Regions from separate parts of the Sinomonas flava genome, predicted to be linked through region 1. Evidence: riboswitches for the same ligand, from Rfam matches in the RefSeq annotation. Region 1 holds a riboswitch; the other holds the start of a gene.

Region 1 (15,750 bases):
CGGCTCGGCGAGGATCCACGGGCCGGTTCCGGACACGGCCCACCCGTCCATCGCGGACGAGGCGTAGTGCGGCATGTCGCGCAGCGCCACCAGGTCCCCGGCGAGCGTGCGGCCCGAGGCCCGTGCAAGGGGGGCGGACGACGGCGGGAGCGGGCCTGCCGCGGCGGCCGCTGCCGCCCGGGCCTCGGCCCAGGAGTGCCGGAGCGCGTGGTGGGAATCGGCCGCTTGCGGGCCGGGCGTCATCCCTCGGTCCCGGCCGTCCCGTGTGCCTTGGCCAGCCGCAGGGCGATCTCACCGGGGGTCTCGGCCTCCGGGCCCAGCTCGGCATCGGCGCTGGTGGCGGCGAGGCCCGCCGCGTAGCCGACGAGGTACGTGGTCAGAGGCGCGGCCGGGCGGACGATCGAATGCGCCGCGACCCCGGCCAGTCCGAGGACGGCATCGATGTCGACGTCGATCTCGAGCCCCAGCGCCTGCGCCAGCTCGGCGCACCAGGTCCGCAGCACCGCGTCCTGGTCCGGGGCACCGTCCTGGCGGCCGCCCTCCGGCCCGCCCGCTGTCGAGGGCTCAGTCATCACAGGTCCTCCTGCCGTGCCGTCCCGCCCGGGGCATCCGGGCGTCCGATGCCCCAGCGCTCCGCGGCGTCCCACGTGTCGACGTCGTCGGAGAGGCCTGCTGGGAGGCGCAGGGGCAGCAGGTCCAGCCTAGCAACGAGGTCCCGCATCGGGCGGTCGGCGAGCCCGCCGTCGCGGGCGAGTCCGGCGAGCACCTGCGTGAGGGGACCACGGCGGTAGGCGCCGAGGAGCGGCTGGAGGCGCCCGGCGTCGTCCTCCGCGACGATCGCGTCGGGCCCCCGCCCGCCCTCGGCAGCGGCCGCCTCCCGCGCGGAGCCCACCGCTGCGTCGAGGAGGAGGGGCACCGCATCGGCGGACCGGGGGACGTCGACCGCGAGCACGACCACCCACACTGCACCGTCCCGTGCGCCTCGCTCCAGCTCCGCGACTCCGGCGCCGAGCGCGGCGAGCGGGCCGCCGAAGCGGGGCTCCTCGAGGACGTAGCGCGCCGCTGGCGGCGCGCCGACGGCGTCCGGGACCGGGCCCACGACGACGGCCTGCCGGGCGGCGGAGACCGCAGCGAGGGCGCGCTCGAGGAGGGTGGCTCCTTCGAAGACCAGGAGTGGCTTGGGGAAGCCGCCGAGGCGCGTGGCGCGGCCGCCCGCGAGGACGACGGCGTCGAACGGCGGAGGGGCTTCCTGGCTCAGGCTGCCGACTCCGGGACGAGGAACGGGCTCCATTGGGCTGCCGGCTTCTCGAGTTCCTTGATCTGCCAGACCACGCCGACGGGCGGAGAGGGGCTGAAGCGCAGCTTCCACCCCATCTCCGCGGGCGTGTGGTCGCCCTTGACGTTGTTGCACCGCAGGCAGCAGGCCACCAGGTTCTCCCACGAGTCCGCTCCGCCGCGCGAGCGCGGGAGCACGTGGTCGACGGTGTGGGCTGACTTGCCGCAGTACGCGCAGGCATGCGCGTCCCGTCGGAGCACTCCGCGTCTGCTGACGGCGGTCGTGTAGGTCCGGCGGGGCCTGATGTACCGGTTCAGCAGGATCACGGACGGGCGCCCCAGCACTTCGCGCGGTCCGACGACTGGATCGCCGTCTTCCGCCACGACGCTCGCCTTCCCGGCGAGCACCAGCACGAGGGCGCGGCGGAACGTGACCACCGCGAGCGGTTCATAACCAGCATTCAGAACGAGTGTGCGCATGCGCGTTCCTCTTCACGGCCGCACCCGGTCAGGGGCACAGGGCCGGCTGCCCTGTGCGTAGCCGGGCTGGATCGACTCTCCAAGCGTACTGAACGGTTGCGTGATTAGACGAACAGACGGCATGCGGCGCCCCAACCGTCGGCCGAAGTTCACCCGCGCGTCATGTGCTGGCCGACGGCGGATTAAACCCTCAGGCGCCCCATTCCTCGCGGTATGGGGCGCCTGAGGCGCGCGTTCCCGGGGCCGTTCGCAGTGCCCGGGAGTGCGGTGTCGTGTGGGTCAGCCGCCGACGCGGATGAAGACCGGGCCGGAGCCCACGTTCACGCTGAACAGCGCGGTGGTGCCGCCGTTCCAGCCGCCGTGGACGGCCATGCCGTTGCCGACGTACACGGCGATGTGGGCCAGGCCCATGCCGCCGTTGGCGTAGTAGGCGAGGTCGCCGGGCTGGGCCTCGGCGGCGCTGACCGTGCGGCCGAGGGAGAGGTAGCCGGCCGGCCAGCCGTGGTAGTGGATGCCGACGGCGGCCAGCGAGTTGGTCACGAGCATCGTGCAGTCCTGGGCGACACCCAGCTGGGCGTACGCGGCGGCGGCGATGGCGGCACCCTGGCCGCTCGCGGCGGCGGGGGCCGGGGCGGGGGCCTGCACCGCGGTGCTGGCCGCGGCCTGCACCTTGGCGGGAGCCGGAGCCGGGGCCTGCGGGGCAGCCTGGGCGACGGGGGCCGGGGCCGGCTTCTCGACGACCGGGGCGGCGACGGACTCGACGGCGGGACGCTCGAAGGTGACGGCGGCCGTCGTCTCGGCCGAGATCGGCGCCTGGACGGCGCTCTCGACCTCGAGGGCAACCGGGGCCGACGCCTCGCGCTGGGACGAGACCTCAGCAGCGTTGGCGGCGACGCCGCTGGTCAGGACGAGGCCGCTGGCAGCCGCGATGACGGCGGCCTGACGTCCGACACCGCCGGCGTTCTCGGTGACAGCCTTGGCGATGATGGCAAGGGAGGAGGTGTTGTCGGCGCGGTGGCGCCCGATTCCTGCACGGGTGGTCATACGGGTGAGTTCTCTCTCTCGTGTCCCTCAGGCCGCAGGGGGACGGCCCTCGGAGGGCGCCGCAGCGGGGGTCACCGCCGCGCCCGGAAGTGGATGGTTCTCAGCTGAGGGTGTAGAAGACGGACGAGCCGGTCGCGGCCACGGCGTGCAGCAGCGTGCCCTGCGAGGGGTTGAGCGCGCTGATCATCATCCCGTTGCCGACGTAGATGCCAACATGGGCGCCGCCGTTCTGGACCACGAGGTCACCGGGGGCCGGAGTGGCGGTCTGGCGCATGATGCTCCATGCCTGGACACGCGGGATGCTGATGCCTGCCTGGGCGTAGACCCACTGGGTGAAACCCGAGCAGTCCCAGCCAGCAGGGGTGTTGCCGCCCCAGACGTAGGGGTGGCCGATGCCCGTGTAGGCGATCGCCGCGAGGCTCGAGCCGGCGGCGTTCACGGTGGCGTCCACAGCGGGCGACGACTTCGTCGCGACCGCGGCCTGCGCGGTAGCGGTCTGCGTCTGCGCGGCCGGAGCGGTGGACTGGGTCTTGACGGGCTCGACGACGGGCGCGGCGACCGACTCAACGGCGGGGCGCTCGAAGGAGACCTGGGCATCGGTGGACGCGACGACGCTCGGCACAGCAGTGCTGGCCACGTCGGAGAGGGCGGAAGCCTCGCGCTGGGCTTCTGCAGCCTGCGCGGGGAGCCCGGCGCTGATGATCAGGCCGGACGCCGCGGCGATGACGGCCGCCTGGCGGCCGATGGTGCCTGCATTGTCGGACACTGCCTGCGCGACAGCCTCGAGCGGACGGGTGCGGACCGGTACGGCGCGATGGCGCGCAGTCATGGTGCGTGACGACACAGAAGTAGCCTCTCCCAGTGCCTACGAGGTGAGCTGTCGGGTTCGGATTGGAAGTATCCGGCCTCCCGGCTCGCGCCGGGCTGCTTAACCCCAAGGCCCTCCCTGAGGAGGACCAAAAGTGGTTCCCCCGCCTCTGCCAAGCGGTGTGTGCGAACGGCTTCGGAGAGTGGCAGAGCTAGGCATTCCCTCCGAATGTTCCAACTTGGTAGGAGCTGGAACAGGAACGACCCTACAGGACACCGGACCATATGTCACATTCGGATCACGGTGTGTTTATCGAGGGTCACGAAAAGGACACGACGAAGGGCGCGCGCCCGAAAGCACGCGCCCTGGAGGGCAGGAGAGGGCCGCTAACGCGGCTCAGAGCCAGCCGTTGGGGTCGACGACGTCGCCGTTGACCATCACCTCGAAGTGGAGGTGGCATCCGGTGGAGGCACCGGTCGTGCCGCTGAGGGCGATGAGCGCCCCGCGGTCCACCTTCTGGCCCACCGAGACCGAGAACGAGGAGAGGTGGTTGTAGGTGGTCTCGAGCCCGTTGCCGTGGTCGATCACGACCCGGTTCCCGCCGCCGTAGGGGTGCCATCCGGCGAAGGTCACGGTTCCGCCGGCGGCTGCCTTGACGGCGGTCCCGCACTGGGCCGCGAAGTCCTGCCCGCGGTGGAACTCGCCGGCCCACCCGCTGATGGGGCTCACGCGGTAGCCGAACGGTGAGGACTTCACCATGGAGTCCAGGGGGGCGCCGAGGGAGTGCTGGGCCTGGGCGGGAGTGACACCCTTGGCGGACTCGGCCGTGAGCATCTGCTGGAGCTGGCCGTCGGGGTTGAGCGCGCTGCCCACGGAGGCCCGGCTGAAGGCGACGGGGGCGTCCTCGGGCGCCGTGACCTCAGGCAGGACGGCCGTGTCGACGACCTGGGAAGCCTTCGAGGCGGCGCCGGCCTCGATGGCACCGGTGGCGGTGGGGACCGTCACGGTCAGGACAAGGCCCGTCGCGGCGAGCGCGACCCCGGCCTTCTGCCCGACCCCGGCAACCGAGGCGATCTCGGCGAGCTGGCGGACGGGGCTCTGGCGCTCGGCGGCGCGGCGGCCGCGCCTACTGGCGTCCCGCGGGCGGAGGCCCGCGGCATGGTCGACATCAGCGAACGACGGCGACTGGGCGCGACGTCGACCGCGGACAGCTTGCTGGCTCAAGCGAATTCCCTCTCTCGTCAAGCGCCTGCGAAGTTAGCTGTCGGGTTCGAGCCAGAGAGTCCGGACTCGGCCCAGCCGCACGGGTCTGGGCACACGGGTATCCACGGATGGATCCTGCATGCCAGTGTCCCGAGCGTGCTGCGGGCTTCACCCCAAGGCGGCCTCGGCCGCCGCTGGTGGTTCCCCCGCCTCTGCCTTGGATTGCTGCATCCCGGTCCGCTGGCAGAGCTCGGCGTGCGGCTGGGATCACGCCGAAGTCTCGGCGCTTGTCTTCCAGCATAGAGGAACTCAAACCCGATGTAACGCTTTCGTGACCTTTAGTGAGAGGAAGCTCACACGGAATTGGCGTCGAACGGTTTACTCCACCGAGTAGAGGTTTTGTCCTCTTGTGTGAGGCCTTGTGCGACTCCCCAGTAACTACGCGGCTGGCGGGCCAGCTATGCCACCGAGACGAAGACGTGTGCCGCAACCTCGAGCGGCAGTTCCAGCGCGCCGTCGACCATTGCCACGCGCACCGAGATGTAGTCCCCCACCCGCTCGAGGGCGACCTTGGCGCCCGGACGGATGCCGCCCTCGTCGAGCTGGGCCAGCAGCTCCGGGTCCACCTGGATGGGCTCGGCGAGCCGGCTCACCACCACCCGGGAACCCGGGGCATAGGTGTCCATCGCCTCCACGAGCGTGACGACGCCGTCGGCGAACCCTTCAGAAGGGGTGCCGCCCAGTGCCTCGAGGCCGGGAATGGGGTTCCCGTAGGGCGACTCGGTGGGCCGCCCGAGCAGTTCGTAGAGCCGGCGCTCGACACGCTCGCTCATGACGTGCTCCCAGCGGCACGCCTCGTCATGGACGTAGGGCCAGTCCAGCCCGATCACGTCGGAGAGGAGGCGCTCCGCGAGCCGGTGCTTGCGCATGACCTCGACCGCCCGCCTGCGGCCGTCGAGGGTCAGCTGCAAGTGCCGGTCGCCCGAGACGACCACGAGGCCGTCCCGCTCCATGCGGGCCACGGTCTGGGAGACGGTGGGGCCGGAGTGGCGGAGCCGCTCGGCGATGCGCGCGCGCAGTGGGGTAATGCCCTCCTCCTCGAGTTCGAGGATGGTGCGCAGGTACATCTCGGTGGTGTCGATGAGGTCGGACATGCGGTGCTTCGAGCTCCTCGGGCGGTGGGGCGGTGCGGACGGCGTCGCTGCCGCAATTCTAGCTTATTTTGAACCGCTCAGATTAGACGGGGACTCCCGGGCGCAATGGTTCGCGACACCAATGCCGGTGCGGCAGACTTGACCCGGGGCGAAGGGCACGGCCTCCGCCTCCACCCTGACCCACAAGGAGGCTTCACCGTGGCCGAATCCAGCCAGCTTCAGATCCCCGCCGAACTCCTGCCTTCCGATGGACGCTTCGGAGCAGGTCCATCCAAGGTCCGCCGAGAGCAGGTCGACGCGATCGCGGCGGCGGGTGAGAAGCTGCTCGGCACCTCCCACCGTCAGGCGCCCGTCAAGAACCTCGTCGGCAGCGTCCGCGAGGGCCTCAAGCAGTTCTTCTCCGCGCCCGAGGGCTACGAGGTGGTCCTCGGCGTCGGCGGCTCGACGGCGTTCTGGGATGTCGCCTCCTTCGGCCTCGTCCGCGCCAAGGCCCAGCACCTCTCCTTCGGCGAGTTCGGCTCGAAGTTCGCCAAGGCCACGGACAAGGCGCCGTTCCTCGAGCGCTCCTCGATCATCACCTCGGAGCCGGGGACGCGCCCCTCCCCGAAGGCCGAGGCCGGCGTCGACGTCTACGCGTGGCCGCAGAACGAGACCTCCACCGGCGTCGCCGCCCCCGTGAAGCGGGTCGAAGGCGCCGACGCCGGCTCGCTCGTCGTCATCGACGCCACGAGCGCCGCGGGCGGCCTCGCCGTCGACGTCTCTGAGAGCGACGTGTACTACTTCGCCCCGCAGAAGAACTTCGCGTCCGACGGCGGGCTCTGGCTCGCGCTGTTCTCTCCCGCCGCCCTCGAACGCGCCGAGGAGATCAAGGCCTCAGGCCGCTGGATCCCGGACTTCCTGGACCTCAAGACGGCAATCGACAACTCGAAGCTGAACCAGACGTACAACACGCCCAGCCTCACGACCCTCGTGGGCCTGAACGCCCAGGTCGAGTGGCTCAACGGCCAGGGCGGCCTCGACTGGGCCGCCAAGCGCACTGCGGACTCCGCGGGCCGCGTCTACTCCTGGGCCGAGGCCTCCGCCTTCGCCACGCCGTTCGTGGCCGACCCCGAGGAGCGCTCGAACGTCATCGCGACCGTCGACTTCGACGACTCGGTCGACGCCGCGCAGGTCGCCAAGGTCCTCCGCGCCAACGGGATCGTGGACACCGAGCCGTACCGCAAGCTCGGCCGCAACCAGCTGCGCATCGCCACCTTCGTGGCGATCGAGCCGGACGACGTCACCAAGCTCACCCAGTCCATCGACTGGATCGTGGGCCAGCTCCAGGGCTGAGCACCCTCCGACGCACGACGGCGGGCCTCCACCTTCGCAGGTGGGGGCCCGCCGTCCGTCGGGGTCGGGGCCGCTCAGTCCTCGGTGGCAGGCGCGGCCTCCTCGGAGCCGCCCTCCGGTCCGGCCTCGGCAGGCGAGCCCTCAGCCTCAGGCGAGCCGTCGCCGTCATGCGCCTGCTGAGCCGGGGCAGCCTCGGCGGCCTCCGCCTCGGCGCGGGCGCGGTCCTCCGGGCGCACGCGGTCCGCCCACGGCACCCACTCGGGAGCGAGGACGGAGTCCTTGGACGGGACCAGGCCCACCTCGCTCACGGTCACCACCTTGGAGCGGGAGGTGCGCGCGACCGTCACGAACCACTGCCAGCCGCGGTAGCCCGGCAGCAGCGATTCGAACAGGTGGGTGACCACGCGCTCGCCCTCGCTCTTGGCCGCGACGTGCTCCCCGATGTCCTCGGGACGGGCCACGTCGGCGAGGGCCGCGCGCGCCTCACCCACGGCGGCGGCCAGGAAGGCATCCGGCTTGCCGATCCGCCAGATGGGGATGCCATCGGCGGTGGTCGGCAGGCCCTTCGGGGCGGTTCTCCTCGCGTCGGCCATGTCTACGCTTCGAGCTGGTCCGCGACCCGGCGGAGCACGGCGGCGATGGAGGCACCCTTGTCCGGGTACGTGCCCTTGGACAGCTGGCCGGAGAGGTTGTCCAGGACGCTGACGAGGTCCTGGACGATCGGGGCGAGCTCACGGGCCGGCATCCGCTTGGCCCGGGCGACGGAGGGCAGCTTCTCGAGGACCCTCGCGGACAGCGCCTGCGGCCCGCGGCGGCCGTCGGCGATGCCGTACTCGAGCCTCGTCCCGGTCTTGATCTCGGCGTCGGCGGGCACGGCGGACCCCGGCAGGAAGACCTCCTGACCGTCGTCGCCGGCGATGAAGCCGAAGCCTTTCGCCTTGTCGAAGAACTTGACCTTGCCAGTGGGCACTGCCACAACCCCCATCTGTGAGGACTCGAAGGAAAGCGCCGCCGTGGCACGGCGGGTCGGCGGGCGCAGAGGCCTGCCCGGGCCCGTCACGGGCGCTTGCTGTACTGCTCCTAGGTTACTGGCTCACGCGCGCAAAGTAGGCCCCTTGCCCGTCGGCCGGGCAACTCACTGTTAGGTTTAGGCCATGGTGCCTTCTCACTCGGACGGGGGACCCGCCGACAGACCGGCAGGGGCGGGCCCGGGGATGCACGACGACGTGCGCGGACGGCTGCGCCTCCTCACCGTGGTCGGCGGAGTCCTCGCGGTGGTCTCACTGGGAGCCTGGGCGGTGACCCTCGGCCTGGCGGCGTCCGGGAGTGCGGCGCCGCCATGGGTCGCCTCGGTCGCCCTGTACGGGCTGCCGGTCGCCTTCCTGATCATGGCCGCGGCCGTCGTCTGGACGGTCCTCGAGAGGAAGCGGCGCTGAGATGTCCTCGATCCGCGCGCTCGCCGAAGAGCTCTCCGCACGGGGCAACGACTCCCTGAGGCACCTGTTCGCGGCACGGCCGGACCTCATCATGCCTGGGGTGCCGGACTTCGCAGCGCTCGCCGCGCGGGCCTGCGCGAGGGTCAGCCTGCAGCGCGCCCTTGAAGGGCTGTCCAAGCCCGAGCTCCAGGTGCTCGAGGCGCTTGTTCTGACCACCAACGAGGACGAGGGCCGCAGCGGAAGCGCCGTCGAGCTCCGCCACGCCGTGGGCAACGCGACGCTGGGGACTCTCGAGTCCGTCCTGGCCGCCCTCTCCCAGCTCGCCCTCATCTATCGTGCGGACCCGCCGGACACCATCCACTCGGCCTCCGGGAGCCGGCGCCGCTACTACCTGCCCGTCGCCAGGATCCGTGAGGTGCTCGGAAGCTACCCGGCCGGGCTCGGCCGCTCCTACACGGACCTGACCACGGCGTCGGCCCTGTTCTCGGACCGGGCCGCCGCGATCGTGAACGCAATCCCCGGCGCCGTCCAGCAGCAGCCTGTGGAACACCACATCGCGGCCGCGTACGCCCTCGAGCGGTGGGCGGGGCTTCCGGAGGCCCTCGAGGGCGCTCCGCCGCGGACCGCCGAGGTCCTGGCGAAGTTCGAGAACTGGCCGGTGGGCGCGGTGCCTCACGCGCTCGCCCGCATCCGCCCCGGCCGCCGCACCGACAACCCGGTGGACTGGCTCCTTTCCCGCGGCCTCCTGGTCCCGCTCGACGACGAGCACGTGGAGCTTCCGCGCCCGGTAGGCCTCGCGCTGCGCGGGGGCAGGATCGTGCCCGGGCTCTCGCTCACGCCGCCCCCTGTGGAGACCACGACGACGACCGAGGCGCTCCGCCGCAACGCCGCCCTCGGGGCGATCGGGGACGTCCTGCGGACGGTGAGCGCACTCGCGGTCGAGGCCTCCGAGCGCCCCATCGAGACGCTCCGTGCCGGCGGCGTCGGCACGAGGGAGCTGCGCCGGCTGGCGACCGCGCTGCGCACTGATCCGGACCCCGCGGTGTTCGCCCTCGAGCTCGCCTCGGAGGCCGGCGTGCTCAGCCTCGACCCGGACACCTCGACGTGGCGTGCCACGGGCGCGGAGGCGTGGCTCGCGCTGTCGCGGCCCGAGCAGTGGCTCATCCTTGCGACCGTCTGGCTCGACACGCACCGGGTGCCCTCCCTCGCGATGTCCGCCGAGGGCAGCGACCAGCTCTCCCCGCTCTCCGGGGAGGGCCAGCGCCCAGACGCCCCAGTCGTGCGGCGCCGCGTGCTCGAGGTCATGGCGCAGATCGCGGCAGAGTCCGGCGCGCGCGGCACAGCGCAGGCCAGGGGCCGGTGCGCGGTGGCCGGGCCGGAGGCCCTGCGACAGCGGATCGACTGGCTCCAGCCGCGGCTGGGGCGCAGGCTGCGCGGCCTGCTCGAGATGGTCCTGGGCGAGGCGGCGCTCCTGGGCTTCACCGGCTCTGGGGCGCTCACGTCCGTAGGCGAGGCCGTGCTCCGGGACGACTTCGACGCAGCACGCGAGTGCCTCGAGGAGTTCCTGCCCGCCGGGGTGGACAAGGTCCTGCTGCAGGCGGACCTCACCGCCGTCGCGCCCGGCTACCTCGACCCCGTCCTCGCGCGGCGCCTCGCGCTGCTGGCGGTGCCCGAGGGACGCGGTCCCGCGACGATCTACCGCTTCTCTGCCGCGAGCCTGCGCCGGGCCCTCGATGCCGGCGAGGACGGGGCGTCGATCCACGCCTTCCTCGCCGAGCACTCGTCGACCCCGGTCCCCCAGCCCCTCGCCTACCTCGTGGACGACACGGCAGCGCGCCACGGGCGGATCCGCGTCGGCCGTGCGGGCAGCTTCATCGCCAGCGACGACGAGGCAGCCCTCGCGGGCCTCCTCGCCGACCCGGCTGCGCGCCCGCTGGGCCTGACGCAGATCGCGCCGACGGTCGTCGTGAGCAATGCCTCACCGAGCGAGGTCGCCGCGGTGCTCCGCGAGCTGGGGCTCTCCCCCGCCGTCGACGCGTCGCTGGACCCGGTGGTCCGGCTGCGGCGCCGCACCGCGGCGAGCCCCCTCCCCACCCCCGCTCCCCGGCAGAAGCAGCCGGACAGCGAAACCGTGGAGGCCCAGCTCGCGATCCTGCGCACGCAGTCCCCGATCGGCCTCAACGGGGACGAGGCAGCTCCGCTGATGGGCATCGAAACGCTGCAGAAGGCGATCCGGCTCAAGCGGGCGGTACGCTTGAACATCGTCGACGCGCTCGGCAATTCGAGCGTCGAGGAGCTCCGGCCAGTGTCGATCTCTGCCGGCCGCGTGCGCGTCTTCGACCCAGAACGAGAGACCGAACGCGTGCTGAGCGTGCACCGGATCATCGACGTCGAGCTGGCCTGACCGGCCGCGGGCGCCGGACCGCCGCCGCGATCGCCGGAAGGAGGCCCGCATGGGCGACGGACCGCTCATCGTCCAGAGCGACAAGTCGATCCTCCTCGAGGTCGACCACCCGCAGGCCACCGAGGCGCGCCACGAGATCGCGGCGTTCGCCGAGCTCGAGCGCGCGCCCGAGCACGTGCACACGTACCGGCTGACGCCGCTGGGGCTCTGGAACGCGCGCGCGGCGGGCCTCGACGCCGAGCAGGTCCTCGACACGCTCCTGCGCTTCTCGCGCTATCCCGTCCCGCACGCCCTCCTCATCGACGTCGAGGAGACGATGTCGCGCTACGGGCGGCTGCGGCTCGAGAAGGACCCGGTGCACGGGCTCGTGCTCCGCTCGGATGACTTCCCCGTGCTCGAGGAGGTCCACCGGGCCAAGAAGATCGCCCCCATGCTGGGCCCGCGGATCGACCCCCAGACCACCGTGGTGCACTCCTCCCAGCGCGGGGCGCTCAAGCAGGCGCTGCTCAAGCTCGGGTGGCCGGCCGAGGACCGTGCCGGGTACGTGGACGGGACCCCGCATCCCATCGCGCTCACCGAGACCGTGCCGGCCGCCCCCGGCACCGACGCCACCGGTGGGACGCACGACGGCGGCGGGTCGCCGGCGTCGTCCGCGCGTGCGGGCGGCGGGTGGTCACTCAGGCCGTACCAGCGCGTGGCGGCGGAGAACTTCTGGGCGGGCGGCAGCGGCGTCGTCGTGCTTCCGTGCGGTGCCGGGAAGACCCTCGTGGGGGCGGCGGCGATGGCGCAGTCCTCGACGACCACGCTCATCCTGGTGACGAACACCGTCTCAGCGCGGCAGTGGCGGGACGAGCTCCTCAAGCGCACGACGCTGACCGAGGACGAGATCGGCGAGTACTCGGGCGCGGTGAAGGAGGTCAAGCCGGTCACGATCGCGACCTACCAGGTGCTCACGGCCAAGCGCGGCGGCCTCTACCCGCACCTCGAGCTGCTGGACGCGAACGACTGGGGCCTCATCGTCTACGACGAGGTGCACCTGCTCCCCGCGCCCATCTTCCGGATGACGGCGGACCTGCAGGCCCGGAGGCGCCTGGGCCTCACGGCCACCCTCGTGCGGGAGGACGGCCGCGAGGGCGAGGTGTTCTCCCTCATCGGGCCGAAGAGGTACGACGCGCCGTGGAAGGACATCGAGGCGCAGGGGTACATCGCGCCGGCGGACTGCGTCGAGGTCCGGGTGGACCTGCCGCGCGACGAGCGCATGGCGTATGCGATGGCCGAGGAGGCGGACAAGTACCGGCTCTGCGCCGCGAGCGAGTCGAAGACGGACGTCGTGGAGCGGCTCGTGGCCAAGCACGAGGGCGAGCAGCTGCTCGTGATCGGGCAGTTCCTGGACCAGCTGGCGGAGATCGGCGAGCGCATCGGAGCGCCCGTGATCACGGGGGCGACCAGTGTCAAGGAGCGGCAGCGCCTTTTTGACGCGTTCCGCGCGGGCGAGGAGCGGCGGCTGGTGGTGTCGAAGGTGGCCAACTTCTCCATTGACCTGCCGGAGGCGTCGGTGGCGATCCAGGTGTCGGGCTCGTTCGGGTCGCGGCAGGAGGAGGCGCAGCGGCTCGGGCGGCTTCTGAGGCCCAAGGCTGACGGCCGCGGCGCCCGGTTCTACGCGCTTGTGGCACGGGACACCCTCGATGCGGACTTCGCCGCGAAGCGGCAGCGCTTCCTCGCCGAGCAGGGGTACGCCTACCGGATCCTCGACGCCAGAGAGATTGCATAACAGGCGTTTTCCCAGCTCATTGTGAGCTAGGTCACAGGTGAGTATGATGGCCGATGGCTGGGACGTACCGCTTCGGCGGTCCTACGGACGGCAGCTGGGGCCGGACCGCTTCTCGTGAAGAAACCCGCGAAAGCACATCCCCATGAAACTCATCCATCGCACCCGTTGGGGTGCGTGTCTGGCCGTGACGGCCCTCGTCACAGCTGGGGCAACATCGGCGCAGGCAAATCTGAGCGGCAGCTCCTTCGAAGGGGGCGACGGGAACCTCATCGTCAACACCTCAGGGAACACGGACTGGGCCAACGTAGCCGGCCTCAACACAGGCATCGACAAGGCATCGGGCAACACCGACAACTCATTCGGCCAGGGCACCAAGGAAGACGACCCGAACGCGACGGTCGTGACCGGCTCTATCCCGCCGAACAAGAACGACCTCACGAGGTTCTACGAGGCGTCCGAGACGGGAACCAACGGCCACATCTACCTGTACTTGGGCTGGGAACGCCTGGTCAACATCGGCAACGCGAACCTCGACTTCGAAATCAGCCAGAACCCCACCGCAGGCTTCACGGCTGATACGAAGGGTGGCGTGGCCCTCAACCGGACAGCAGGCGATCTCCTAGTCACCTACGACTTCGGCGGCAGCGGCACACCGACGCTGGGCATCCTGACGTGGCTCACGTCGGCCAAGGACAATGTGAGCGATTGCTTCTCCGCCAACGCCCTGCCCTGCTGGGGCAAGCGTGTTGTCCTCGGCTCGGCGTCCGAAGGCGCCGTCAACACAGTGCAGGTCACCGATCCCTTCCTGCCCGCCCCCGGCAGCCTCGGCGTCGGCCTCTTCGGCGAGGCAGCGATCGACCTGACGGCGGCAAAAGTGATTCCCGAGGGAACGTGCGAGGCGTTCGGCAGCGCCTTCGTCAAGAGCCGGTCGTCGTCCTCGTTCACTGCTGAGATCAAGGACTTCATCGCGCCGATCCCTGTCAACATCTCGAACTGCGGGACGATCACGATCCACAAGGTCACGGAGAACGGAGACTCGAGCTTCGCCTACACGACCACCGGCGGGCTGACCCCGGCCACCTTCAGCCTGAGCAACGGCGGATCCCAGAGCTACACGGGCGTCCCAACCGGGGCGTCGTCGGTGACAGAGAATCTCACCTCCGCCCAGACTGCGGCAGGCTGGACGCTCAAGAGCCTCGCCTGCACCGCCACCGGCTCGGGCACGAGCGCCACACCCAGCGGCGCAACGGTGAACATCCAGATGGGCTTGGGCGGCAACGTTGACTGCACCTACACGAACCACATCAACGCCAGCCCCACTATCGCGACGACGTTGAAGCCGGCCACGGTCACTGTCGGCGGATCGGTCACTGACTCCGCCGCCCTCACTGGGGCGACGTCCAACGCTGGCGGCACCGTGACCTACACGGTCTACAGCAACAGTGCGTGCACCACGGGCGCCCAGGCGGCCGGGACCAAGACCGTCACGAACGGTGTCATTCCCGACTCGGATGCGGTCACCTTCAGCACTGCGGGTGACTACTACTGGCAGGCGGTCTACAGCGGCGACGCGAACAACAACGGCGCCACGAGCACCTGCACGGAGGAGCATCTCGTGGTCACCAAGGCGCAGCCCACCGTCGCCACCGCGCAGGACCTGATCCCGAACGACAACTTCACCCTGTCTAGCGGATTCGGCACCCCGACCGGCACGATCATCTTCAACCTGTACGCGCCGAGTGACGCGACCTGCTCCGGGACTCCGGCCCTGACCCAGACGGTGACCGTCAATGGCAACGGCACGTACAGCACCACCAACAGCACGTTCCACGCCGCCACGACGGGAACCTGGCGCTGGGCATCGAGCTACTCGGGCGATGCCAACAACCTGGCGGCCTCGTCCGCATGCGGTGTTGAGAACTTCACCATCACCAATGGCTGAGTCCGTCTAGAACACCCGAAAGGACAGCGCCCCCGGCCCATGAGCCGGGGGCGCTGTGCCATACGCAGGACGTCGGAGATCGATTTTTCAATCAATTAGCTAAATCTGCTTTACAGTCAGCCTTGAGCGGCCTACCCTTGAGGTGCTGGGAAAGTTCTGAGGCCTCGTCATGAGCGCTCTGGCCGGAGCGCGAGGCCTCGGCCGACGGCCCATACCGGACACTCGCACTCTCCTCTGGAGCCTCCCATGCGCAAGGCATTCCTCGTTGTCGCCGCCCTGCTCTTCCTCGACACCATCGCCCAGCTCTACCTCGCCGCGTTCGGCACCTTCGCCTTGGACCTCATCCCGAATCACGAGTCCTTCGACTACCACGCGTTCAACGGACAGGTCGTCCTGCGCCTCCTGGCCCTCGTCGCGATCCTGTGCGCCGCGCTCGCGAAGGCGGGCAAGAACACCATCTGGCTCACCGTCGGGATCTTCGCACTCACCTGGGTCCAGCTGCTGGTCTTCATTGTCGGCGGCCTGCTCACCGGCGCCGGCCCGGACAACCCCACCGTCGCCGGCGCGTGGGCCGTCGCGACCCACGCGGTCACGGGCCTGCTGATCATCTTCTGCTGCTACTGGCTGCTGCTGCGGGCCCGCCGTCTCGACAAGACGGGCGCCACGCCTCGGCCGGCCGCGACTCCCGCCGAGACAGCCGCCGCCTGACCGGCGGCACCAGGAGGCACGCCATGGCCGGATCGGCCGTCCTCGGCATCGACCTCGTCCTCGCCGCCGCCTGCGCGGCGGCGTGGGCGGGGGCGCTGGCCGCAGCGGTGCTCAGGCGCAGCCCGACGGCGCCGGGCTGGCTCCCCGTTTGGGCACCCACCGCGGTCGCGATGCTCGCGGTCGCCCTCGGGGT
Region 2 (15,750 bases), on a different contig from region 1:
GAACGCACGGCCACGGGGGTCCCCTCGGGCCCGAGCTCGGTCAGCGCCGCCGTCACCGCATGTGCAGTCGCCGCGTCGAGGGGCACGGAGGTCAGGATCTGCCGGGCCGAGGCGGGGTGGGACGCCGCGGCGTGCGGTTCGAGGCCCGCGCGTGCGGCATGGGCCCTGTAGGCCCCCGTCGTGACCACGAACCCGGGCGGGACGGGGAGTCCAGCATCGATGAGCTCTCCCAGGTTCGCACCCTTGCCCCCGGCCACGGAAACGTCAGCAGCCCGGACAGAGGCGAGCGGCAGGACCAGAGGTGGGGCGGCGCCGTCGTCCATGGACCTACGCTACCGCCGCCCGCTCCCATCTGGAGGGCGCCGCTCGGGAGGCCGGCGTCTGGAGGCCACCCGACAGGGAAAAATGGAGGGCCGCCCCGTGTGCAGCGGGGCGACCCTCCGAGAGACCGGCGCCGTCTAAACCGCCGGGGTCTTGATGCGCGTCAGGACAAGCGCGACTTGAGGCCCTCGAGCTCGGCCGTGATGCTCTTCGGCAGCGAGCCGCCGAAGCGTGCGAACCACTCCTCGAGGCCCGGGAGCTCCGCGTGCCACTCGTCGGCGTCGAAGCGCACGGCTTCCTCGACCTCAGCCTCGGTCATGTCCAGGCCGGTGAGGTCCAGGCTGTCCGCGGTCGGGACGAAGCCGATCGGGGTCTCGACAGCGTCGGCCGTGCCCTCGATGCGCTCGATCGCCCACTTGAGCACCCGCGAGTTGTCGCCGAAGCCCGGCCACGCGAACTTGCCGTCGCGGGTGCGGCGGAACCAGTTCACGAGGAAGATCTTCGGGAGGCGGGCGGGGTTGCCCTTCGCGGAGACGCGGACCCAGTGGTTGAGGTAGTCGCCGGCGTCGTAGCCGATGAACGGCAGCATGGCCATCGGGTCGCGGCGCACGACGCCGACCGCCCCGGCCGCGGCCGCCGTGGTCTCCGAGGAGAGCGTGGCGCCCATGAAGATGCCGTTCGCCCAGCTGCGCGACTGCGTCACGAGCGGAACGGTGGTCTTGCGGCGGCCGCCGAAGAGGATCGCGGAGATCTCCACGCCGTTCGGGGCGAAGTACTCGGGGGCGAGCATGTCGATCTGGTCGATCGGCGTGCAGAAGCGCGAGTTCGGGTGGGCGGCGGGACGTCCGCCGGCGGCGGAGGAAATCGCGGGCGTCCAGTCGTTGCCCTGCCAGTCGGTGAGGTGGGCGGGGACCTCGTCGGTCATGCCCTCCCACCACACGCCGCCGTCGTCGGTGAGGGCCACGTTGGTGAAGATGCTGTTGCCCTTGGCGATGGCGCGCATCGCGTTCGGGTTGGTGCCCCAGCCGGTGCCGGGTGCGACGCCGAACAGGCCGGCCTCGGGGTTGACGGCGCGGAGCTCGCCTTCCTTGCCGAAGCGCATCCAGGAGATGTCGTCGCCGAGGGTCTCGACCTTCCAGCCCTCGATCGTGGGATCGAGGAGCGCGAGGTTGGTCTTGCCGCACGCGGACGGGAAGGCCGCCGCGACGTTGTAGACCTTGTTCTCGGGGCTGGTCAGCTTGAGGATGAGCATGTGCTCGGCGAGCCAGCCCTCGTCGCGGGCCATGACCGAGGCGATGCGCAGGGCGTAGCACTTCTTGCCGAGCAGCGCGTTGCCGCCGTAGCCGGAGCCGTAGGACCAGATCGAGCGCTCCTCGGGGAAGTGCACGATCCACTTCTCCGGGTTGCACGGCCATGCGACGTCCTCCTGGCCCTCCTCGAGCGGGGCGCCAACCGAGTGCAGGGCGGGGACGAAGAACGCGCGCGTCTCCTCGATCTTCTTCAGCACGTCGGAGCCGATGCGCGCCATGATGCGCATCGAGGCGACCACGTAGGCCGAATCGGTGATCTCGACGCCGAACTTCGGGTCTTCCGCGTCGAGGTGGCCCATGACGAACGGGATCACGTACATGGTGCGGCCGCGCATCGAGCCGTCGAAGAGGCCCGTGAGCTTCTCCTTCATGGCGTCCGGGTCCATCCAGTTGTTGGTGAAGCCGGCGTCGCGCTCGTTCTTCGAGCAGATGAAGGTCTGCTCCTCGACGCGGGCCACATCGGCCGGGTCGGAGAACGCGGCGAAGGAGTTGGGGAAGAGCTCCGGGTTCAGGCGCGTGAGGGTCCCGGCGATGACGAGCTCATCGGTCAGCTGACGGTACTCCGCCTCGGAACCGTCGACCCAGTGGATGCGCTCGGGCTTGGTCAGCTCGGCGACTTCTTCGACCCAGGAGAGCAGCGGCTCGTACGTGGTGGGTGCTTCCGCGATCAGCGGCAGACGAGTTTCGCCCATGTCGGTCTCCTTTGGTGGGGTCGGCGTGTTCTTCCATGCTAGGGAAGGTGGTCTGTACCACCGGCCCCCAAGTCGCTTGAAACGAGAGCGAAACATCCGAAAACTGCGGGTTTTCGGGGATTCCAGAGTCGGAGCGGCTGTTTTAAGTGAGGAAGGTCACATAGACCGGTCTAGCTAATATGACTTCTCACGAGGGTGCCGAGCGACACACGTTCCCAATTTGGAGTTGGGAAGGTGTTCGCGTAAAGTTATTCGAGGCCGAGCGGGGAGGGAACAAGCCGCACGGCAGGTAAGCGCCCATAGCTCAGCTGGATAGAGCGTCTGTCTACGGAACAGAAGGTCAGGGGTTCGAATCCCTTTGGGCGCACACATGAGGAGGACCCGGTCGGACGACCGGGCCCTCCTGTCGTTTAACCTCCCCTAACCTCCCACAACCTCTCCCAACCTCCCTTAACCTCCGCTTCCCCGTCCGGGCCGGGGCCTGCCCCGTCGAATAGCATCGAGGGGTGGACAGCGAGTATGACGTCATCGTGATCGGAGCCGGAGCCGCCGGCGAGAATGCAGCGGACCGGGCGGTCAAGGGCGGCCTCTCCGCGGCCCTCGTGGAGAGCGACCTGGTGGGCGGGGCCTGCTCGTACTGGGCGTGCGAGCCCTCCAAGGCGCTCCTCCGGCCCGGCGCCGCCCTGCGCGCCGCGCGCTCCGTGGCCGGCGCACGGGAGGCCGTCACCGGGTCCCTCGACATCCCACAGGTCCTCGCCCGGCGCGACGCGGCGGTCAACTCCTGGGACGACACCTCTCAGGCGGAGTGGGTGTCAGGCGCCGGCATCGAACTCGTCCGCGGGCGCGCCCGGCTCTCCGGCGCGCGGCGCGTTGTCGTGAGCGACGACCGCGGCGACCATTTCACGCTCACGGCGCGGCACGCCGTCGTGCTCGCCACCGGCTCCGCGCCCGCCGTTCCGAGGATCCCCGGCCTCCACGACGTCCCGTTCTGGACCACCAAGGAGGCCACCAGCACGCACGAGGTGCCCGAGAGCCTCGTCGTCCTGGGAGGCGGCGTCGCGGGGACGGAGCTGGCGCAGGCCTTCGGCCGGCTCGGCGCGCGCGTCACGGTCGTCGCCCGCGGCCCGCTCCTCTCGGCGTTCCCCGTGGACGCGCGCGGGCTGGTCGCCGAGGGCCTCGCGGCCGACGGTGTCGAGGTCATCGAGAACACCTCTGCGGAGCTGGTGGAGAACACGGACGACGGCGCCGTGCGCGTCTCGCTCCCGGGCGGGCGCGCGCTCGAGGCGGCTCGCCTGCTCGTCGCAACCGGGCGCCGTCCGGCGCTGGACGGGCTGGGGCTGCCCGCGTTCGGCGTCGAGCCGGTCTCGATGCGGGTCGACGAGACCGGCCGGGTGCAGGGCCTCTCCTGGCTCTACGCCGTGGGCGACTGCTCGGGCGGCCCCAAGCTCACCCACCAGGGCAAGTACCAGGCGCGCATCACGGGCGATGCCATCGCCGCCCGCGCCCGCGGGGAGCTCGCGCGGAACGAGACGGCCCAGGCCTGGAGCCCGTGGGCGCGCACCGCCGATCGGCTCGCCGTGCCCCAGGTCGTCTTCACCGATCCAGAAATCGGGATGGTCGGGCTCAGCGAGGAGGAGGCCTGGGAGGCTGGCCTCCGCGTCCGTCCGATCGCCGTGCCCCTCAATGTCGCCGCCGCGTCGCTGCACGCTGAGGACTACAGCGGCTGGGCCCAGCTGCTCATCGACGAGGACCTCCGCACGGTCGTGGGCGCCTGCTTCGCCGGGCCGGACGTCGCCGAACTCCTCCACGCCGCCACGGTCGCGATCGTGGGCGAGGTTCCGCTGGACCGGCTGTGGCATGCGGTGCCGGCGTTCCCCACGCTCTCCGAGGTGTGGTTGAGGCTCCTCGAGGCGTACGGCGTGTAATCGGCCCGGAGGTCCAGCCCGTGGAAGCACGGGCGCACCGCTCTCGGTTTTGTACTGACCGGTCAGTTTCCTACAATTGAGAGCATGCTTTCAGTTCGTGGTCTGACCGTTGTCGGACGTCACGGCGACCTCGTGCGCCCGACCTCCTTCGAGGCACGCCCGGGACGCCTCGCACTCGTCCGCGGCGACGGGCAAGACGCGCGCACCGCCTTGGCGCTGGCCGCCAGCGGCCGCTACGCCCCGGACTCGGGGACCGCCACGTGGGGTGCGTCGAGCACGGCCAGGAAGGACCTGCGCACCCTCCGCAGGGCCGCAGCGCTCGTGGACTCCCCCGGCATCAACGAGGCCGAGCTGCACCTGAGCGTGCGCGACCTCGTCGCCGAGGACCTCGCCCTCCTCCCCCGACGCCACCGCGGTGCGACGGACCCCAGAGCATGGCTCACGGTCCACGCCTTCGAGGACGTCGCCGGGGAGTGGGCCCGCAGCCTGCCGCCGCACCGGCGGGTCGAGCTCCTGACCGAGCTCGCCCTCGCGGACCCGGCGGTCCGCCTCCTCGTCGTCGACTCCCCCGACCGGCACTCCGACCGTGCCGGCGACTGGCTCCCGCGCCTCGAAGCCCTCGCCGGGAACCCGGGCCGGCCCCTCGCCGTCGTCGGCGTGGTCGCGGAGGTGCCACGGGGCTGGGAAGGGGCGGTCGCCGTCGTGGGCAATGCGGCACCGGCTGAGGGCGCTGAGGGCACGGACCTCTTCCCGCGCAAGCGCGAGGAGGCCCGGGCATGACCGTGCTGCGCCTCGCCGGCTCCGAGCTCAAGCGCATGACCTACGGCCTGCTGCCCAAGCTCACGATCCTGGCCCTCACGATGGTCCCGCTCCTCTACGGCGCCGTCTACCTGTACGCGAACTGGGACCCGTACAAGAACATGGACCGGATCCCCGCCGCCCTCGTCGTGGAGGACCGGGGCGCCGACGCAGCCGACGGCACCCGGCTCGACGCCGGGAACGACGTCGCGCAGACCCTCGTCGACGGGCACCTCTTCGACTGGCACCGAGTCTCGAGCCCGGCCGAGGCCGACGAGGGCGTCCGCACGGGCACCTACTCCTTCTCGCTGACCCTGCCGGCGGACTTCTCGGCGAACCTCGCCTCCCCCGGCAGCTTCGACTCGGCACAGCAGGCCATGCTCCAGGTCACCACGAACGACGCCAACAACTACCTCCTGTCCACGATCGTGGACAAGGTCACCACTGCGGTGCACGACGCCGTCGCCAAGCAGGTGGGCACGGAGACCGCGGCGAAGCTGCTCACCGGCTACGGGACGATCCATACCCAGCTCGCGACAGCCTCCGACGGCGCGGCCCAGCTCGCCGAGGGCCTCGACGCGCTCAAGGGCGGCGCGGCCCAGCTCGCGGACGGCACGGCGCAGGTGAGCAGCGGTGCCCGCCAGCTCGTCGCAGGCCAGACCCAGCTGCGGGACGGCGCCGTCCGGCTCCGCGACGGCTCCGCGCAGCTCGCCGCCGGCCTCGGATCGCTTGAGCAGAAGGCGGCGACGCTCCCGACGGACACGCAGCGGCTTGCCGACGGTGCGGCCCAGGTCGCGGCCGGGAACGCCGCCCTCAATGACAGGGTCCAGTCCGCGGTGGCCGCTGCAGACGCGGCCGACGCGGGCCTGCAGGAGCGCGTCCGGGCCTCCGCCCAGAAGCTCGTGGCCTCAGGCGTCCTGACCCAGGCCCAGGCAGACAGGATGGTTGCGGACGTGGCCGGCGCGCAGTCCTCGACGCCGGCCTCCGACGCCCGTGCCCAGCTCCACACCGCGGCGGCCCAGGTCCAGCAGCTCGCCACGGGCTCCCGCCAGGTCGCCGACGGCGCGGCCCAGCTCGCAGCCGGCATGCCCGCCCTCACCTCGGCCATCGGCCAGGCGTCCGACGGCGCGGCCTCGCTGTCCGCGGGCGCCGCGCAGCTCGCCTCGGGCGAGCAGGCGGCCCTCGACGGCACCCAGCGGCTCGCAGACGGCGCGGCCCAGGCGTCCGACGGCGCCGCTCAGCTCCGCGACGGGGCCGCGCGGGCCGACTCGGGCGCGCACGATCTCGCCGACGGCCTCGCCGCAGGGGCGGGGAAGGTCCCGAACCCCTCCGCCCAGCAGACCGAGGACGTCTCGAAGGTCATGGGCGACCCGGTCGCCGTCGACCGCGTCTCGCAGACCGCCGCCGGCTCCTACGGCGCCGGCCTCGCCCCGTTCTTCCTCTCGCTGTCCATGTGGGTCGGGATCTTCATGCTGACCCAGGCGATGCGCCCCGTGACCCTGCGGGCCCTCGCCTCCAACGCCCCCGCGTGGAAGGTCGCCGTGGGCGGCTGGCTTCCGTTCGTCGCGGTGGCCGCCGCGCAGGCCACGCTCCTGACGCTGGTCGTGGACTTCGCGCTCGGGCTCCACCCCGCGCACCCTGTGCTGATGTGGCTGTTCCTGCTGCTGGGCGGCGTGGCGTTCAGCGCGCTGATCCACGGCATCATCTCGTTCGTGGGGACGGCGGGGAAGTTCGTGGTGCTGGTCCTGCTGATCCTGCAGCTCGTGTCCTCCGGCGGGACCTTCCCGTGGGAAATGACGCCGGAGCCATTCAGGATCGCCCACCAGATCCTGCCCATGGGCTACGTGGTCAACGGCATGCGGCACCTCATCTACGGCGGTGACCTGTCCGGCGTCCTGCCGATCGTCGTCGGCCTGATCGGCTACACGCTGCTCGGCGGCCTGCTCAACGTCCTGGGCACCCGGAAGAACATGACGTGGCGGCTCAAGACGTTGCAGCCGGAGATCGCCGTATGAGCGCCCGGAGGACCGGCACGAGGGAACGCCTCTTCGCCGCCGCGATGGAGCTCATCGGGCAGCGCGGGACCGACGCGGTGACGGTCGACGAGATCGCAGCCGCCGCCGGCGTGGCCAAGGGCACCGTCTACTACAACTTCGGCAGCAAGAACGAGCTCGTCGCCCAGCTCCTCGAGTACGGGATGGCGCTGCTCATGCACGCCCTGCGTCCCGGGCACGCGCAGGCACGGGGTGACCTCGGCGCCACACGGGGTGACCTCGGCGAGGTGCGCGGGATGGTCGAACGGGCCTTCGGCTTCATCGAGGCGTACCCGGCGTTCGTGCGGCTGTGGATGGGCGAGCAGTGGCGGGCGGACGGCGCCTGGCAGCCGGTTCTCAGCGGGATGCGGGCGCGGGTCCTGGCCGAGATCCGCGCGGCCTTGGAACGGCTCGCTGCCCGCAGGCATCCCCGCGAGGGGCAGGACCTCGACATGGTTGCCCTCGCGGTCTTCGGCGCGGCATTCGTGGTCGGCACCGACAGGGCGGCCGACGGGGCGCGCCCGCTGGGACCCTCTGTCGAGGCGGTCGTGGGCGTCGTCGCGGGGGCCTTCGAGGCGCCCGACCAGGCCCGCGCCGCGCCACGAAAATCCACATCACACCAGTAACAGCAGAAACTCTGGTGTCCGCTCCACAATGGAAGCATGCCGGCCGCGAAGTCCCGTTTCCTGCCCCTGCGCACCAGCGCCCGGGCGACGCTCTGGAGCGCCGGCGCGGCCGCGGCGCTCGCGGCGGCGGCCGCGCTGACGCTCGACGGCGGGCTGGCTTCGCTGGCTCTGCTGGGCACGGGAGCGTTCATCGCTTCCGCCCTGTACGCGGTGCTCGCGATGTCCCGCTACGTGGTGGCAGGCGTGGCCGCTGCGGGATCCGCCCTCGCGATCGGAGCGGGCCTCGCGTTCCTCCGGCTCATCGGCCTCGCCTGGGACACGGACCCGACCGTGGTCACGTCCGTCTCCAGCCGCGATGCCGACCCGTTCTTCCTGGGCGCGCTGGCTGCCGGCGCAGTCACCCTCACGGTGCTGCTCGGCGGTGCCGTGTGGCCTGAGGCCCGCCGTACAGCACGCTCCCCACGCCGGCCCGCGACGCGCCCCGAGCAGCGCCCGGGCGGCACGGCGACCCGTCCCGGTCCCGGCCGGATCCCGGCCAGGACCGCAGCGCGGCCCGCACCGGTTCGCACCGCCGTCGCCGCGGCTCCGCGCCGCCCGGGCCGGGCGGCGTCGTCAGCGGTCAGCCCCTCTTCTTCGCGCGCGGCGCGGCGAAGTGCGTGAGCCGGGCGTCCTGACCGTCGAGTTCGGCCCACGGCGTCTCGGTCTCGAGCACGGCGAGGCCGGTGGTGGGGAAATGGCTCGCGGCGTCCATGTAGGCCTCGTGCTCCGAGTCCCGGGACGCGAGGCGCAGGACGAGGTCCTGCACCCCGGGCATGTGCGAGATGACCAGCAGCGTGCGCACGGTCTCCGGGACGTGGTTCACGACGGCGAGCATGCGGGCGGCGCTGGCGGCGTACAGGCCTGACTCGAGCTTGGGCGTGGGGGCCTTGTCGCCGAGCTCCTCGCACACCCACGTGCACGTCTGCCTCGTGCGGAGCGCCACCGAGCAGAGGATGAAGTCCGGCACGATGTGATGCCTGAGCAGCCACCTCCCCGCCTCCGGGGCGTCGGCGTGCCCGCGCTCCGCGAGCGGCCTGTCGGCGTCCGCGACACCGACTGGCCACGCCGCCTTGGAGTGACGCAGGACGACGAGGCGCTTGAGGTGGTGCTTGCTCACGCCACTAGCCTACGGGCCGCGGCGGGCGGAGCCGGCACCTGCCAGCTCCCACTCCGGCAGCGGCTAGATGGAGTACTCGGGCGCGGCCCAGACGATGACCTCGGGGTGCTCGTAGAACCGGTAGCCCTGCCCGCGCACGGTGCGGACCGTGTTCGCCAGACGGCCGAGCTTGGACCGCAGGCGGCGGATGTGCACGTCGATCGTGCGCTCGTTCGGGATCTCCTCGGCGTTCTTCCAGAGGCCCTCGAGCAGCTCGTCACGGCTCACGGTCCGCGTCCCGTTCTCCACGAGGTAGTTCAGGAGCTCGAACTCCTTGAACGTCAGGTTCAGGGTCTCGCCGTCGAGGTGGACCTCGCGGCGGGCGAGGTCGATGAGGACGCCGGCCGGGCGGGCGTCCGACTGCGGGGCCGGACGGGGCTCGGGGCGCTGCTGGCGGGCCGCGATGGTCGGGTCGCCGAAGGTGGACCGCACGACGTCGAGCGAGGAGCCGGGCGCGGAGGCTGGCGCCACCGCGACCGCCGCGTAGCTCTCGACGCCCTCGACGAGGTTCTGCGCGTACGCACGGATCTCCTGGGCGATGCGCGCGATCGAGGTGCCGGCCGCGGCGGCCTGCTGCTCGGACAGGCCCACGTAGAGGACGAAGCCGTGCGCGACGTTGTCCGGGGTGACCGCCCGCACCGGCTCAGGCCCGGCGGGGACGACCGCGGTGGGGGCGGTGATCGGGGCGTAGTCCTCGGCCAGGGAGCGGAAGGGCTGGGCGGGCCGCAGCCCCTGCTGGGCTGCGGGGTGGGCCGGAGCATCAGCCTGGCCGGGGAAGCGCGAGCCGAACGGCTGCCGGTGGCCCGGCTGGGACTTCTGGGCGTTGCGGACAGAGATGTGGACGTAGCCGGAAGCAACAGACATGGATCAGACCTCGAGAGAACTAGCCGTGAAGGCTTCGAATGCGGAGCAGATCGCCCGCGTGGGAAGGTGCTGCCCGACGCTGGGCGGAGGAACGACTGGGGCTAAACGCTGGGGTGGTGCAGTCAGCTCGACATTCGACAACAGCACGGCTCGAGGCTGGCTGGTGAGCCAGCGAGGGCTACTGCGGCTGCAGGTGCTGTTGAGTCTTTGTTCACACTGAGAGTGTGCGGCGTAACAATGCCTACAGGCAAGTAACAATGCCATTTTCATCTCACATGGTGAGATAAGCGAGGCCTTTGTGATCAGCATCACGATTCGGCGCAGGCCTGTTATGAATCAAGATTTTCACAGTTTCGGGGAATAGCCGTGTTCTCATCGAAGGATCTTCGACGAAAGGACGTCTCCCGTTCATCTTTTGTTGAACTAGCCCGAGTCTCACAATGTGGACGGTTGTGGACGTGTGCCGGAGCCCCGGCTCCGTCAGGTAGACAACCGACCCTTCGGTCAGCTAATGCCGACACAGAATCTGCCGTTATCCAAATGTGACAATGGCGGAAGCTTCCCGTACGGTATATGGGTGCCCGCAGAACGGCGGGTGCCCACGGGACCCGCTCGCCGAACTCTGCCGGCGGCCCGTTGCGTTCAGTGCAAGGCAGAGACGGAGGACCCACTTGGCGGCCGCGCCCGCTCTCCCGAGCGGAGGTGCGCCCTTGGGGTGAAGCCCATGCCCATCGGCAGGGCCGGATGGCTCGCATCCGAACCCGACAGCTAACTTCGCAGGCGCCAACGAGAGGCCCATCCGCTTTGAGCAAGTCCCCCTTCCGCGCTGCCCCGCGCCCTCATGGCCGCCGCCGCGCCTTCGACCACTCCTCCCCCCTCGCCCGCATTGCCGCGTCCTCGGGCGCCAAGTCCGGCAGCGCCTTCGACAAGCTCGGCCACCGCAGCGCCGTCGTCGCACTGTCCCTCGGCCTGCTCGCGGTCGCCGGAGGCGGCGCGGCAGCCACGGCCAACGTGAACGGCCTGGCCCGCACCTCGTCTGTCGAGGCCAGCATTCCCGAAGCCTCGGGCGATTCGATCGCCCAGTCGATCGCCGCCAGCCCCACCGAGCAGGCGGCCCTCCGTGCTGACGCCGCTGCTTCCAAGGCCGCGGCCGAGCAGGCCGCTGCGGACAAGGCGGCTGCCGAGAAGGCCGCCGCGGACCAGGCTGCCGCTGCCAAGGCTGCCGCCGACCAGGCATCGGCGGACCAGGCTGCCGCTGCCAAGGCTGCCGCCGACAAGGCTGCCGCTGACAAGGCAGCAGCGGACAAGGCGGCCGCCGCGCTCGCCGCCCAGCCCGTCGATGACCCCGCGGGCGCCAAGGCGTACGCCGCGAGCCGCCTCGCCGCCTTCGGCTGGGGCCAGGACCAGATGAGCGCCCTCGAGACCCTCTGGACCAAGGAGTCGGGCTGGAGGACCACCGCGACCAACGCCTCGAGCGGCGCGTACGGCATCGTCCAGTCGCTCCCGGGCTCGAAGATGGCGAGCGTCGGCGCCGACTGGCAGACAAACTACCGCACCCAGATCGACTGGGGCCTGAACTACATCAAGTCCCGGTACGGCTCCCCCGCCAACGCCCTCGCCTTCCACCTCGCCAACAACTGGTACTGATCACCAGCTGGCAGTGACCGGCCGCCCGAACGGCGGCCGCAGGGGGACGACGCACGACGGCGCCGCCCACCTCCCCGCGAGGCGGGCGCCGCCGTCGTGCTCGGCAGGACGCCCGGGGGTCAGCTGCTCGAGCCGGTGGTCCCGCCCGGGGCTGAACCGGCGACGCCTGAACCGCTGGAGCCTGAACCGCTGGAGCCCGATCCGCCTTGGGTTGTGGCATCCGGTGCCGAGGTCGCGCTCACGGTGAGCGCCGAGAGTCCGTCCTTGAGGGCCGTGATGCCCACAGTCTGGCCGGCGGCGAGGCTCGACGACGACCCGGACGATGCGCCTGACTGGGACCCCCGCTGGCTGCGGCCCGCCGTCCGGCTCAGGTACTCGGTCTGGGCGGTCAGTGCGTAGGTCTGCTGGAACCCGTCGGCGCTCTTCACGGTCACGGATCCCGACGACACCGCAGTGATGGTGCCGGTCTGCATGACCATCGTCACGTTCTGGCTGTCCCGCAGCACGGCGTACTCGCCGTGCAGCACCTGTCCCATGGTGCCGGCGCTCATGCCGGCGGGGCCGAAGCCGTCCGGCGCCGCACCGTCCTGAGCACTGCCGTCCTGGCCGAAGCGGGACTGGCCCCCCGTGCCGGGCTGACCGCCCGCACCCGGCTGGCCCACGCCGCCCTGCGCGCTTCCTGCGCCGCTGGTGGAGCCGGTCGCCGCATACACGGCGGCCCCGGCACCCGCCGCGAGCACGACGGCGATGCCGGCTGCGGCAGCCCCCTTCTGGGTCCGGGACATCCGGCGCCGGCCCGGCCCCTGGGGAGGAGCGGCGCCCCAGCCGGCCGCGGGCTGGCCCTGCTGCGGGGCCGGGGCACCCCATCCGGCGGCGGGCTGGGCGCCCTGCTGCCACGCGGCGTCGTGCGTCCCTGCCGGCACGCTCGGCTCGACGGAGGGCCGCGCCTGCTGGCCCGGCCGGTTCGGGTTCTGGCCTGACTGGGTGGGGCCGGGTTCGTGGGGCCGCTGCTGGTCTTCGCCGGACATTGAATCCTCCTGGGGTCGTGGTGTCCTGCTCCCAAGAGTTCGTTCCGTCCCTGTGGCGACGCTGTGCCGCCCTGCAGGACTGGCTGTGACCGGGGATAGTCTGGTCAGCGCGGGCCTCCACAGCTCGCTCAAAGCTGAGGCTCAGGCTGGGACTAAACCGTCACGGGAGGCTGGAACCATGGCAAGCCCCTTCTCCGTCAACAATCTGCCCGCCCTCACACACCCCGACGGGACCCCGATCCGCGCCCTCGTGGTGGACGACGAGCCGAGCCTCGCGGACCTCATGAGCATGGGGCTGCGCATGGCCGGCTGGAGCGTGCAGATCGCCGGGGACGGGCCCTCAGCTGTCGCCGCCGCGCGGGACTTCCGCCCGGACGTGCTGGTACTGGACGTCATGATGCCCGGCTTCGACGGCGTCGAGGTGCTCGGCCGGATCCGCCAGTTCATGCCGGAGGTCCCCGCGCTGTTCCTGACCGCGAAGGACGCGGTCGAGGACAGGATCACGGGCCTCGCCGCGGGCGGGGACGACTATGTGACGAAGCCGTTCAGCATGGAGGAGGTCATGCTCCGCCTGCACCGCCTCGTGCAGCGCTCGGGCGTCGCGGCGCAGGACGACGCCGAGCTCGTGGTCGGAGACCTCGTCCTGAACACGGACACGCGCGAGGTGACCCGCGGCGGCGAGGACATCCAGCTCACCGCCACCCAGTTCGAACTCCTGCGCTACCTGATGGAGAACCCCAAGCGAGTCATCAGCAAGGCCCAGATCCTCGACCGGGTGTGGCAGTACGACTTCGGCGGCCAGGCGAACATCGTCGAGCTGTACATCTCCTACCTGCGCAAGAAGATCGACGTCGACCGGCCCCCCATGATCCACACCGTGCGCGGCGCCGGCTACGTCATCAAACCAGCCGACGGGTGATGGCCTCCGTGGGATCCCTCTCCGCCGCCGAGCCGCGTCCCGGGCACAGCTGGCGCAACCCGGACACGTGGCACCTGCGGACCAAGCTCGTCCTGGCCACGATGCTGCTGCTCGTGGTGATCTGCTCCGTGGTGGGCACGCTCCTCTACGCCTCCATGGACCGCGTGCTCACGCAGCAGCTCGACGCGCAGCTCGCCCAGGCGAGCCACCGCGCCGCCGAGTTCGGCTCCCCGAGCGGCTCCGCGGGCACCCGCCCCGACCCGCTCGAGGCCCGAGGACAGGGCGCCGGCACCCTCAACGCGCGCGTCGCCGAGGGCAATGTGGCCGTCGGCGGCCTCATCTCCGCAGACGGCAAGCGGCTCTCCCTCCAGCAGTCCGACGCCGTGAAGCTCGCCTCGCTGCCCGTCTCGTCCCAGCCTCCGGGCGACAACAGCGGGCTCGGCGCCACGACCGCCGTCGACCGCAGCCTCAGCGTGGGCGAATACCGCCTCGTCGCGGTCCAGACCGCATACGGCGACGTGGTGGTGACCGGGCTGCCGCTCGCCCAGAAGCAGGCCACCCTCGGCTCCCTCGTCCTGACAACGCTTCTCGTCTCGCTCGGGGGGCTCGTGCTCGTCGGGCTTCTGGGGACGTGGATCATCCGCCGCACCATGAAGCCGCTCGAGGAGCTCTCCCGCGTCGCGGGGCAGGTCGCCCAGCTCCCACTCGACGCCGGCGAGGTCGCCCTCGCGGTGCGGGTGCCGGCGTCGGCCGCCCATCCCGGGACCGAGGTGGGGCAGGTGGGGAACGCCCTCAACCGGATGCTCGACAACGTTGCGGGCGCGCTCGAGGCTCGGCAGGCCTCCGAGACGCGCGTCCGCCAGTTCGTAGCCGACGCGTCCCACGAGCTGCGCACCCCGCTCACCGCGATCCGCGGGTACACGGACATGCTGAAGATGACCGAGCCCCTGACGGAACAGGGGACGGAGTCGCTCGGGCGGGTCGAGTCCCAGTCGCAGCGCATGACCCGGCTTGTCGAGGACCTCCTCACGCTCGCCCGGCTCGACGAGGGCCAGGCCCTCAAGCTCGGTCCGGTGGACCTGACGCAGCTGCTCGTCGAGACGGTCACAGACCAGAAGGTCATCGCCCCGGACCACATCTGGCGGCTCGACCTGCCGGACGAGCCGCTCGAGATCAGGGCGGACGGGGCGAAGCTCCACCAGGTCTTCGTGAACCTGCTCTCCAACGCGCGCAAGCACACCCCGGCCGGGACGACCGTGACCGCCTCCGTAGGCCGGTCCGCCCGCGGCGAGGCCGTCATCACGGTGGTCGACGACGGCCCGGGAATCCCAGCGGAGCTGCAGGCGCGCGTGTTCTCGCGGTTCGCCCGGGCCGACCAGGCCCGCACCGCGAGCGGAGGCGAGGGGTCCACCGGGCTCGGCCTCTCGATCGTGGAGGCGATCGTCGCCGCACATGGAGGGACGGTCGAGCTGACGTCGCGGCCGGGGCGGACGGAATTCGCCGTGTACCTGCCGGCGGCTTAGGCGGGTCAGCCCGAGGCCTGGGCGGACTCCGGCTGGGACGCGTCCGCGCGGGGCGCGGCCTCCCGGCGACTGGGCCGGGTCGCCATGAAGGTGCCGGCGAGGACCAAGAGGGCCCCGATGACGATGGGCACGGTCAGGGGGTCGCCGTGCAGGCTCACCCCGAGCGCGAGTGCCACGACCGGGTTGACGTACGCGATCGCGGTGGCGCGCGCCGGGCCGGCCTCCGCGATGAGCCGGAAGAACAGCAGGAACGCGACCGCCGTGCACAGCAGGCCAAGAAGGGCCAGCGAGCCGACGGCGTTCGCGGACGGCACTCGGGCCGGCCAGGTCAGGGCGGCGAACGGCGCCGAGACCACGGCGGCGACGCTCAGGCACACCGCGGTCATCGGCAGCGCGGGCACGTCGCGCAGCTTCACGGCGGCGATCTGCGGCGCGACGGCGTAGCCGACGGCGACGAGCAGCATCTCGGCGATGGGCCACGGCCCGGACGCCTGCATCCCGCCTCCCCCGAGGAGCGCGACTCCGCCGACCGCCACGACGAGGCCGATGATCCGCAGGCCCCCGATCCGCTTCTCGAGGCCGATCCCCCGCGCCACGACGAGGGCGAGCACCGGCGCGAACGCGATGAGGAGCCCGGCCAGCGAGCTCGTGATCGACCGCTCCGCGTCGCTGAGCAGGAACCACGGCCCCACCATCTCGAGCAGTGCGAAGGCGAGCACGGGCCAGCGGTGCTCCCACACCGTCCGCAGGCCCCTCAACGCGAACGGCAGGAGCACGACGGCGCCGATCGCCGTCCGCGCGAACACCACGACGGCGGGGCTCACCTCTGCGACGGCCTCGCGGATAAGCAGGTACGGGACGCCCCAGAT

Evidence for each region. A riboswitch is a leader RNA that binds a small molecule or an ion and turns the genes downstream of it on or off. The one in region 1 is predicted to bind cyclic di-AMP.
Region 2: it holds a riboswitch for cyclic di-AMP, as region 1 does, so the genes downstream of both, ABD298_RS16830 (aggregation-promoting factor C-terminal-like domain-containing protein) here and ABD298_RS15465 (M23 family metallopeptidase) in region 1, are expected to answer to the same signal.

The regions. Positions count from the first base shown of each region.
Region 1 is NZ_BAAAQW010000010.1:72,899-88,648, reverse strand. It holds gene ABD298_RS15495 (molybdopterin molybdotransferase MoeA) at 1-243, opposite strand, end outside; gene ABD298_RS15490 (DUF6457 domain-containing protein) at 240-572, opposite strand; gene mobA (molybdenum cofactor guanylyltransferase) at 572-1,291, opposite strand; gene ABD298_RS15480 (HNH endonuclease) at 1,255-1,755, opposite strand; gene ABD298_RS15475 (NlpC/P60 family protein) at 2,035-2,799, opposite strand; gene ABD298_RS15470 (C40 family peptidase) at 2,900-3,628, opposite strand; cyclic di-AMP (ydaO/yuaA leader) riboswitch at 3,648-3,812, opposite strand; gene ABD298_RS15465 (M23 family metallopeptidase) at 4,004-4,831, opposite strand; cyclic di-AMP (ydaO/yuaA leader) riboswitch at 4,838-5,050, opposite strand; gene ABD298_RS15460 (iron-dependent transcriptional repressor DtxR) at 5,269-5,964, opposite strand; gene serC (phosphoserine transaminase) at 6,163-7,296, shown strand; gene ABD298_RS15450 (DUF3027 domain-containing protein) at 7,371-7,889, opposite strand; gene ABD298_RS15445 (cold-shock protein) at 7,892-8,266, opposite strand; gene ABD298_RS15440 (hypothetical protein) at 8,451-8,732, shown strand; gene ABD298_RS15435 (helicase-associated domain-containing protein) at 8,734-11,136, shown strand; gene ABD298_RS15430 (DNA repair helicase XPB) at 11,186-12,907, shown strand; gene ABD298_RS15425 (prealbumin-like fold domain-containing protein) at 13,050-14,849, shown strand; gene ABD298_RS15420 (hypothetical protein) at 15,096-15,557, shown strand; gene ABD298_RS15415 (multicopper oxidase family protein) at 15,581-15,750, shown strand, end outside.
Region 2 is NZ_BAAAQW010000012.1:95,973-111,722, forward strand. It holds gene ABD298_RS16780 (PEP/pyruvate-binding domain-containing protein) at 1-323, opposite strand, end outside; gene ABD298_RS16785 (phosphoenolpyruvate carboxykinase (GTP)) at 485-2,323, opposite strand; tRNA gene ABD298_RS16790 (tRNA-Arg) at 2,617-2,690, shown strand; gene ABD298_RS16795 (dihydrolipoyl dehydrogenase family protein) at 2,830-4,248, shown strand; gene ABD298_RS16800 (ABC transporter ATP-binding protein) at 4,333-5,028, shown strand; gene ABD298_RS16805 (YhgE/Pip family protein) at 5,025-7,061, shown strand; gene ABD298_RS16810 (TetR/AcrR family transcriptional regulator) at 7,058-7,705, shown strand; gene ABD298_RS16815 (hypothetical protein) at 7,742-8,365, shown strand; gene ABD298_RS16820 (SixA phosphatase family protein) at 8,325-8,861, opposite strand; gene ABD298_RS16825 (winged helix-turn-helix domain-containing protein) at 8,925-9,764, opposite strand; cyclic di-AMP (ydaO/yuaA leader) riboswitch at 10,368-10,562, shown strand; gene ABD298_RS16830 (aggregation-promoting factor C-terminal-like domain-containing protein) at 10,569-11,411, shown strand; gene ABD298_RS16835 (hypothetical protein) at 11,531-12,439, opposite strand; gene ABD298_RS16840 (response regulator transcription factor) at 12,618-13,358, shown strand; gene ABD298_RS16845 (sensor histidine kinase) at 13,367-14,881, shown strand; gene ABD298_RS16850 (DMT family transporter) at 14,887-15,750, opposite strand, start outside.